One region of the Sphaerisporangium sp. NPDC051011 genome, then DNA from elsewhere that is predicted to be linked to it. Evidence: predicted binding sites of a transcription regulator. Region 1 holds the regulator's gene; the other holds the start of a gene.

What was found. The regulator LexA, encoded in region 1, represses DNA repair genes until DNA is damaged. The targets are predictions, from matches to a motif close to TCGAACANNTGTTCGA.
Region 2: the regulator LexA is predicted to act here: its motif matches at 1,453-1,468, upstream of ruvC (crossover junction endodeoxyribonuclease RuvC).

The regions. Positions count from the first base shown of each region.
Region 1 covers NZ_JBFAGG010000001.1:880,018-884,730, forward strand. Annotated here, with positions in the region: gene nrdR (transcriptional regulator NrdR) at 1-194, opposite strand, end outside; gene lexA (transcriptional repressor LexA) at 854-1,567, shown strand; gene leuS (leucine--tRNA ligase) at 1,814-4,276, opposite strand.
Region 2 covers NZ_JBFAGG010000013.1:208,343-213,055, reverse strand. Annotated here, with positions in the region: gene ruvB (Holliday junction branch migration DNA helicase RuvB) at 1-248, opposite strand, end outside; gene ruvA (Holliday junction branch migration protein RuvA) at 258-878, opposite strand; gene ruvC (crossover junction endodeoxyribonuclease RuvC) at 875-1,408, opposite strand; gene AB0H21_RS28640 (sterol carrier protein domain-containing protein) at 1,524-1,856, opposite strand; gene AB0H21_RS28635 (YebC/PmpR family DNA-binding transcriptional regulator) at 2,366-3,115, opposite strand; gene pdxT (pyridoxal 5'-phosphate synthase glutaminase subunit PdxT) at 3,119-3,727, opposite strand; gene AB0H21_RS28625 (alkaline phosphatase D family protein) at 3,962-4,713, opposite strand, start outside.

The sequences.
Region 1 (4,713 bases):
GCGATCACCTTGTCCCGTGAGAACGCCTCGGTCACGCCGCTGCGTTTGCTCACCATCAGCAACACCGTCTCCTGGGTGGTGAACCTGCGCCCGCATTCGGGACACGTGCGGCGCCGCCGGATCGCCGCGCCGTCCTCGGTCGACCGGCTGTCGATCACCCGGGTATCCGGGTGGCGACAGAAAGGACAATGCACGTGTCGCCTCTCTTTTCTCGCGTTTCCCACTAGTTACCCGGTCGACGGCCCCGCGAATGGGGAGGTCCGAGGGTCGAGCTCGGGGAAAGTCCGCCCCAGGTTTCCGTATTCGCCCCACGCTCGCGAGCCCTTTCCGGATTAACCGGAATAGGCTCGCGCACGCACTGCGGATGCCCGCAGTACGCCGACGGAAACACAACCTATGGGTGACCGACAACGGTGTAAGTACTAGATGTTGTGGTCCAACCGTAGGAGTGACGCACCCATGAACGCAAGTTGGCGAGCCGCCCGACCGGAAACCGGCCGCCGATCAGGGCGAACGGCCGCGCCCCGGCGTGTCGCGCCCCAGCCCAGAGTCGGCGGCCGGACGCGGGCCTCCGGACGGATCTCGCGCGCGAGATCGCTCACCTGATCGACTTTCCGGCCTCGCGGGCATAAGATCACGAAAGTCGAACACGATATCGATCGAACTCCCGTACGATGTCGTGCGTCGGCCGGCCACAGAGTTCGTAATCTCTCGAACAGTTGTTTGATGACGATCTTCAACGGCGATATTGTCGCTGTGTGCGACGTCGGGAATACGGACGGGGAGCCGGCCGGGCGGGCATGGCGTGACGTGGCGGAGCGTCCCACGGGCGCCCGGCGATGAGGAGTTGAACATGAGCGAGCAGGAAGAGACGGGCACGGTCGTCACCGACCTTGCGGTGCGCAGGCGTGACTCCCTGGGCCTCACCCCGCGGCAACGCAAGATCCTTGAAGTGATCCGCGATTCCGTGCAGCAGCGCGGCTATCCCCCGTCGATGCGCGAGATCGGCGAGGCGGTCCAGCTCACCAGCACGTCGAGCGTTTCCCACCAGCTCACCGCGTTGCAGCGCAAGGGCTATCTTCGCCGCGACCCGCACCGGCCGCGGGCGCTGGAGGTCCGTCTGCCGGGCGAGCCCGCGCTGTGGGTCGACCCGGTCGGCCCGGGCGAGGAGGAGCCGCTGGTGAACCGCCCGACGGCCGCGTTCGTGCCGCTGGTGGGCCGCATCGCCGCCGGTGGCCCGATCCTGGCCGAGGAGCGCGTCGAGGACGTCTACGCGCTGCCCAGGCAGCTCGTGGGCGAGGGCACGCTGTTCCTGCTCCAGGTCGCCGGCGACTCGATGATCGACGCCGCCATCGCCGACGGCGACTGGGTGGTCGTGCGCCAGCAGCCGGTGGCCGACAACGGCGACATCGTCGCCGCCATGATCGACGGCGAGGCCACCGTCAAGACGTTCAAGCGCAAGGACGGCCACATCTGGCTGGTGCCCCACAACCCGAACTACGACCCGATCCCGGGCGACGAGGCCACCGTGCTCGGCAAGGTAACGGCGGTCCTCCGCAAGCTCTGACCCTGCCTTCCGGCACGCTCCGCACCAGGGCCTTCGAGGAGCCGGCCACCGCATGCCGCCGTGTCCCGCTCCCGGCGACCCGCGCGCTCCCCGGCCGCCGCGTCACGAACCCGCCTGAGCGTCACCCAGAGGTGACCGCTCAGGCGGGTTCAGCTCGTTTCGCGCCAGGAAGCCGTGGCGGCTCAGACCGTCCCGTCCCAGGACCGTCCGATAGCCCGGACGGTTCGCCGATGACGTCCGATCCGCTCAGGGGACGATGTTGACCAGCTTGGGCGCCCGCACGATGACCTTGCGGGGGTCACCGGACAGGTAGGCCCGCACCTTCTCCGACCCCAGGGCCAGCGCCTCCAGCTCGTCCGCCGAGATCGACGGCGAGACCTCCAGCCGGTCCCTCACCTTGCCCGCGACCTGCACGACGCACGTGACCGACTCCTGCACCAGCAGCGCCGGGTCGGCCGCCGGCCACCCGCCGTGCGCCACCGTGGGGCCGTGCCCGAGGCGCTCCCAGCCTCCCTCGGCGCAGTACGGCGCGACCAGCGACAGCATGACCGCCAGGGCCTCGGCGGCCTCGCGCACGGCCGGATCGGCGGCGCCGGGACCGGAGTCGATGGCCTTGCGCGCGGCGGAGGTCAGCTCCATCATGCGGGCCACGGCGACGTTGAAGCGGTGGGACTCGATCAGGCGGGTGACCTCGTCGATCGTCCTGTGCGTGACCTTGCGCAGCTCCAGGTCGCCGGTGACGGCGTCCACGCCGGGCGCGGAGGCGGCGCCCGCCTCGGCCATGACGCGGAAGGCCCGGGCCAGGAACTTCTGCGAGGCGGCCGCCGACAGGTCGGCCCAGTCGATGTCGTCCTCGGGCGGGCCGGCGAACACCATGGTCAGGCGGACGGCGTCCACGCCGAAGCTGTCGATCTGCTCGCCCAGGTCGACGCCGTTGCCCAGGGACTTGGACATCGCCTTGCCCTGGTTGATCACCTGGCCCTGGTTCAGCAGGCGCAGGAACGGCTCGGTGAAGTCGACCATGCCCATGTCGTGCAGGACCTTGGTGAAGAACCGCGAGTACAGCAGGTGCAGCACGGCGTGCTCGACGCCGCCGACGTACTGGTCGATCGGCCCCCAGCGCCGCACCCGCTCGACGTCGAACGGGCCGTCCTCGAAGCGGGGCGAGCAGTACCGCAGGAAGTACCACGAGGAGTCGACGAAGGTGTCCATCGTGTCGGTGTCGCGCTGGGCGGGGCCCGCGCACTTCGGGCACTCGACGTTGACCCAGTCGGTGGCGCCGGCCAGCGGGGAGACGCCCTTCGGGGCCAGCGCCTCGCCGCGCAGGTCGGGCAGCGTGACCGGCAGCTGGTCGTCCGGGACGGGGACCTCGCCGCAGTCGGGGCAGTGGATGATCGGGATCGGGGTGCCCCAGAACCGCTGGCGCGACAGCAGCCAGTCGCGCAGGCGGTAGTTGACGGCCGCGTCGCCGGTCTCGCGCTCGCGCAGGATCTCGGTGATGCGGGCGATGGCCTCGACCTTGGACAGGCCGTCCAGCGGGCCGGAGTTGACCAGCGTGCCCTCGCCGGGGGTCGCGACGCCGGTCTCGCCCGGGTCGGCCAGTCCGGTATGGACGACGACCTGCACGGGCAGCTCGAACTTCAGCGCGAAGTCCAGGTCGCGCTGGTCGTGAGCGGGGACGGCCATGATCGCGCCGTGGCCGTAGTCGGACAGGACATAGTCGGCCGCCCAGACCGGGATGCGCTCGCCGTTGACCGGGTTGACGGCGTACGTCCCCAGGAAGACGCCGGTCTTCTCCTTGTCGGTGGCCAGGCGCTCGATGTCGCTCAGCTTGGCGACCTCGGCGCGGTAGGCCTCCAGCGCCGGCAGCTGCTCGGGCGCGCAGACCTCTTCGGCCAGCGGCGCGTCGGCGGCGACGACGAAGAACGTCGCGCCGTACAGCGTGTCGGGGCGGGTGGTGTAGACGGTGACGGGCTCGTCGCGGCCCTCGACGCGGAACCGGACGTCGGCGCCCTCAGAGCGGCCGATCCAGTTGCGCTGCATGGTCAGCACGCGCTCCGGCCAGCCGCCCTCCAGCTGGGCCATGTCGTCCAGCAGGCGGTCGGCGTAGTCGGTGATGCGGAAGTACCACTGGGTCAGCTCGCGGCGCACGACCTCGGTGCCGCAGCGCTCGCAGCGCCCGGCGACGACCTGCTCGTTGGCCAGAACGGTCTGGTCCTTGGGGCACCAGTTGACCAGGCCGCCCTTGCGGTAGGCCAGGCCGCGCTCGTAGAAGCGGTTGAACAGCCACTGGTTCCAGCGGTAGTACTCGGGGTCGCTGGTGTGCAGGCGGCGGGACCAGTCGAAGGAGATGCCGTACCGCCGGAACGAGGTGGCCTGGGTCTCGATGTTGGCGTACGTCCACTCGGCGGGGTGGGCGTTGCGCTTGATCGCGGCGTTCTCGGCGGGCAGGCCGAAGGAGTCCCAGCCGATGGGGTGCAGGACGTTGTAGCCGCGCTGGATCCAGTAGCGGGCGACGACGTCGGCCAGGGCGAAGACCTCGCCGTGGCCCATGTGCAGGTCGCCCGAGGGGTAGGGGAACATGTCGAGCAGGTATTTGCGGGAACGCTCGTCGGCGGCGTCCTCACCTGCCCGGTAGGGGTCCAGTTCCTCCCACCGCGACTGCCACTTCGCCTGCAGCGCCTGCGGATCGTACTGCTCGTCACTCACGGCCCATGTCCCTCGGTTGACTCGGCGTGGATGGCTCGACCAATAAAAAACCCCCCGTGTCCACGAGGGGCAGCCGCGGCGACCGGTCTCAGCTCGGCCGACGCGGCCCGCCAAGAAGCAAGGTCCCGCCACGCATAGCTCAAGGGTAGCGCAGCCGACAATCTGTCTTCCTACCGTTTGTGCGGCACCCCCGCCGACTCAGGGGGAACCCCGCAGGAAACAGTCACACAGCGACCCAACGATGATAGATCCGTTGTGACCTCATATGTCCCTTTAGTTTACCCTTTTCGCCGTGGTGAACTCGTTCGAGCGGGAGCGCGGCCCGCAATTCCCCCAAGAGGGCCTGCCGATGCAGGATCCGCCGACCGATCCGACCGGGCTCCGGCTGCCGGAGGCTTTCTCGCATTCTCCTGCGAAGACCCCCGCTTCACATGAGA
Region 2 (4,713 bases), on a different contig from region 1:
AGGGGCATGCCGAGCTCGGCCGCGATGATCATGGCGAGGGTGGTCTTACCGAGGCCGGGCGAGCCGCTCATCAGCACGTGGTCCGGCGGGCGCTCGCGGCGCAGCGCGCTCTGCAGCACCAGGGAGAGCTGCTCACGCACCCGGCTCTGGCCGATGAACTCGCTCAGCCGCTTGGGCCGCAGCGCCGACTCGATCGCCCGCTCGTCGCCCTCGGCGTCCGGCGACACCAGATCTCTGTCCAGGCTCATCGCGGGCCCCTATCGCACGCTCAGGGCCCGCAGGGCCGCCTTCAGCAGGGTGGCGACCTCCGGCACGCGGCCGGCGGCCTCCTCGGCATCGGCCTGGGGCGAGACGGCGGCGATCGCCTCGTCGGCGTCCCTGGAGGAGTAGCCGAGGCCCACCAGGCCCGCGTGCACCTGCTCGCGCCACATCTGCCGCCGGGCTCGCCCGTTGAGCGCGGCGTCCACGGCCTGGTCCGGCGTGCCGAGCTTGTCCTTGAGCTCCAGGATGATGCGCTGGGCGCCCTTCTGGCCGATGCCCGGCACCATGGTCAGGGCCTTGACGTCGGCGCTCGCGACGGCGACCCGCAAGGAGTTCGGCGCGTGGACGGCGAGCATGGCCAGCGCCAGCCTCGGGCCGACGCCGGAGGCGGTCTGGAGCATCTCGAAGACCACGCGCTCGTCGTCGGTGGCGAAGCCGTAGAGCGTCAGGGAGTCCTCGCGGACGACCAGGGAGGTGGCGAGCCGGGCCTGCTCCCCCGGGCGCAGCGTGGCGAGCGTGGCGGGCGTGCAGTGGACCAGGACGCCGACGCCGCCGACCTCGACGACCGCAGAGTCGGGGGCGAGGGCGGCGACGCGGCCGGAGACCGAGGCGATCACGGGGTTCCCTTCGCGGACGTCGCGGCCGCCTTCGCCTTGGCGACGGCCGCGGCCAGGCGGTTCTGCGTGCCGCCCCGCCAGATGTGGCAGATGGCGAGCGCGAGGGCGTCGGCGGCGTCCGCGGGCCTGGGCATGGCGTCGAGGCGGAGCAGGCGGGTGACCATGGCGCCGACCTGGGCCTTGTCGGCGTTGCCGTAGCCGGTGATGGAGGCCTTGACCTCGGAGGGGGTGTGCAGGGCGACGGGGAGCCCGCGGCGGGCGGCGCAGACGATGGCCACGGCCGACGCCTGGGCCGTGCCCATCACCGTGCGCAGGTTGCTCTGGCTGAAGACCCGCTCGACCGCGACGGCGTCGGGCCTGAGCTCGTCGAGCCAGCGCTCGATCTCGGCCTCGATCGCGACGAGGCGGGCGCCGATGTCGTCCCCGGCGGGGGTGCGGGCGACGCCGACCTTGACCAGCGACAGCGGTGCGCCCGCGCGGCCCTCGACGGCGCCGAGGCCGCAGCGGGTGAGCCCGGGGTCGACCCCCATCACCCTGAGCTCCGGTAGCCGCACCGGCACGCCTCCCCAGATCGCCGAACACATGTTCGGCCCCGAACTCTACCCCGGCGGGCGCGGCGGCGCACCCAGGGACACGCGGCCGGGCTCAGAAGTAGTCGATCATGTAGGGCTTGGCGGCGAAGGCGGCGCCGAGGAGATCGTCCGAGCCGGCCGTGCCTCCCGACAGCAGCCCGGCGCGGCGCACGCTGCCGGCCTGGACCCCGGCGAACAGGGCCGAGAAGCCGCCGATCGTGAGGCGCGGGACGTCGCCGCCCTCGGACGCGGTGGCCCGCACGGCCTGGCCGCGGCCCGAGGCGATGGTGAGACGCCAGGCCCCGGAGTTGGCGGGGCGCTGCGGGTCGGCCACCTCGACAAGGGTGTCGGCGGACACCCCGGCCGGGTAGCCGTTCCCCAGTGCCTGAAGATGAAGCCAAAGCATTGCAGGCGAATCCGGTAGCCGTTTCTAGGAGGTCAGCGAAGTCGTCGTCATCCCTGCGATCTCGGGGCACGATGGTGACGCTCACGATGCCGTCCATCGACAGGCAATGGCCATGCCCCCACTGCTCGTAGTCGTTGATCCTGCGCGTCTACCAGGCGGTCGTCACCGCAGACCCGAGGTAGCGGCCTTTGGACAGGGACGGCTACACCGGAGCCAGCCGCGGCGCTACGCTACCAGCCCGGGAGGGACCGAACACCCGCTTGCGGTTGTCCAGCACGGCACCGAGAGGTCGTCGGCCGTCAGGTCACGGATCTCCACGACCGACAAACCTACGGCGGACCACCGGAACGGGTCGAACCCTTTTCAGGCGGCCCGCCGGCGTGGTCAGGCGGTACCTATGGCCGCGTGTCCGGGGCGCACTTCAGGCGGTGTTCTTCCGTCGTCACTCGGAAGGGCTCGCTCCTCACCCTTCCTCCCTCCTCCAGAACACCGCCGCGCCCCGAACAGGGTCAGTCGAGCTTGGCGAGGACGTCGTCGCTGACGTCGAAGTTGGCGTAGACGTTCTGCACGTCGTCGCTGTCCTCGAGGGCGTCGATCAGGCGGAACACCTTGCGCGCGCCGTCCTCGTCCAGGGGGACGCTGAGCGTGGGCAGGAAGCTGCTCTCGGCCGAGTCGTAGTCGATGCCGGCGTCCTGGAGCGACTTGCGGACCGGGACCAGGTCACCGGCCTCGGAGACGACCTCGAAGGACTCGCCGAGGTCGTTGACCTCTTCGGCTCCGGCGTCCAGGACCGCGGCCAGCACGTCGTCCTCGGCCAGCTCACCCTTGGGGACGATCACGACGCCCTTGCGGTTGAACATGTAGGACACCGAGCCGGGGTCGGCCATGGAACCGCCGTTGCGCGTCATGGCCACGCGGACCTCGGAGGCGGCGCGGTTGCGGTTGTCGGTGAGGCACTCGACCAGCACCGCCACGCCGCCGGGGGCGTACCCCTCGTACATGATGGTCTGCCAGTCGGCGCCGCCCGCCTCCAGGCCGCCGCCGCGCTTGCGCGCGCGCTCGATGTTCTCGATCGGCACGGAGTTCTTACGCGCCTTCTGGATGGCGTCGTAAAGGGTCGGGTTGCCTTCCGGGTCCGGACCACCGGTCCGGGCCGCCACCTCGATGTTCTTGATGAGCTTGGCGAAAAGCTTGCCCCGCTTCGCGTCGAGCGCGGCCTTCTTGTGCTTCGTCGTCGCCCATTTGGAGTGGCCGGACATCGGCTAGAGCTCCCTCACCATCTCGACAAAATACGAATGAACCCGCGTGTCCCCGGTCAGCTCGGGGTGGAAGGACGTCGCGAGCAGAGGTCCCTGCCGGACCGCGACGATCCTATCCCCAGGCTCGGCCAACCCCAGCACCTCGACGTCCTCGCCCACGGATTCGACCCATGGGGCGCGGATGAAGACGGCTCGCAGCGAACCGCGGCCCGCGAAATCCAAGGATGCCTCAAAAGAGTCGATCTGGCGGCCGAAGGCGTTGCGGCGCACCACCATGTCGATGCCGCCGATCGTCTGCTGGCCCTCGATGCCGCCCTCGATGCGGTCGGCCAGCATGATCATTCCCGCGCACGAGCCGTAGGTCGGCATGCCGGACTTGATGCGCACGCGCAGCGGTTCGAGCAGCTCGAAGGCCTCGGCGAGCTTCCACATGGTGGTGGACTCACCGCCCGGGATGATCAGCGCGTCCACGGCGTCGAGCTCGGCCGGGCGGCGCACGGCGACGGCCCTGGCTCCGGCGGCCTCCAGAGAGCGGGCGTGTTCACGCACGTCGCCCTGAAGGGCGAGCACGCCGATCGTCGGCGTGGTCGTCGTGGTCGGCGCAGAGGTCACCGTGGTTCCTTCCCCTCACTGCACGGGTCGTCGCCCGCTGGTCGTTTCCGGGGACGCGGCGGACATGGTGGACACGGCGGACACGGCCCCTCGCGGCCGTCACCTGCCGGCGGTCGTCCTCGAAGGCCCCGGACGCGGCGGATGCGGCGCGCGTCAAAAGCGTAGGGCCATGCGGAACAACGTCCCAAACCGCCCAGGGCTTCCCCCGCCGGAGGCCCGGGACGCCAGGCGGACTCAGGGCTGGCGCAGGAGTCCGGGGACCTGGTCGGGCACCTCGAAGGTCGCGGCCGTGAGGGCGGGGGCGCCGGGCGTGCTGACGTACCGCAGGATCTTGAAGTCGGCGACGACCGCGGTGGGCGTCACCTTCACCATGAGGTATCCGCGGCGCCTCAGGTGGAACTTCAGATGGGGGTTCTTGTCCAGCAGGGCGTCCCTGGCCCGGTCGTGGTCGTGGCCGTCGCCGCCGCTGCTGATCGAGGTGACGGCGAGCTCGGTGCCGACCAGGCGCGAGGACTCGTCGTCGTAGTCGAGGGCCAGGTCCCCCGCCCAGTGCGAGTGGACGTCGCCGGTCAGCACGATGGCGTTGCGCACCCCGGCGTCGACCCAGCCGCGGGTGACCCGGGTGCGGGAGGCGGAGTAGCCGTCCCAGGAGTCCTGGCGCACCTTCTTCTCGCCGCTCGTGTGCTTGTCGCGCTGTCCGAAGAAGACCTGCTGGCCGATGATGTCCCACAGCGCCTTGGACTCGCGGAAGCCCGCCAGCAGCCACCGCTCCTGCTCGGCCCCCGTGATCGTGCGGTTCTCCACGCGCGACTCCGGGCACTCCTGGAAAGAGGCCCCGCAGATCAGCGGGTCGCGGTACTGGCGGGTGTCCAGCAGGTGGATCGTGGCGAGGGTCCCCCAGCGCACGCGCCGGAACAGCTTGATGGCCGGGCCCTTCGGCACGGCGGTGCGGCGCAGCGGCATGTGCTCGTAGTACGCCTGGAACG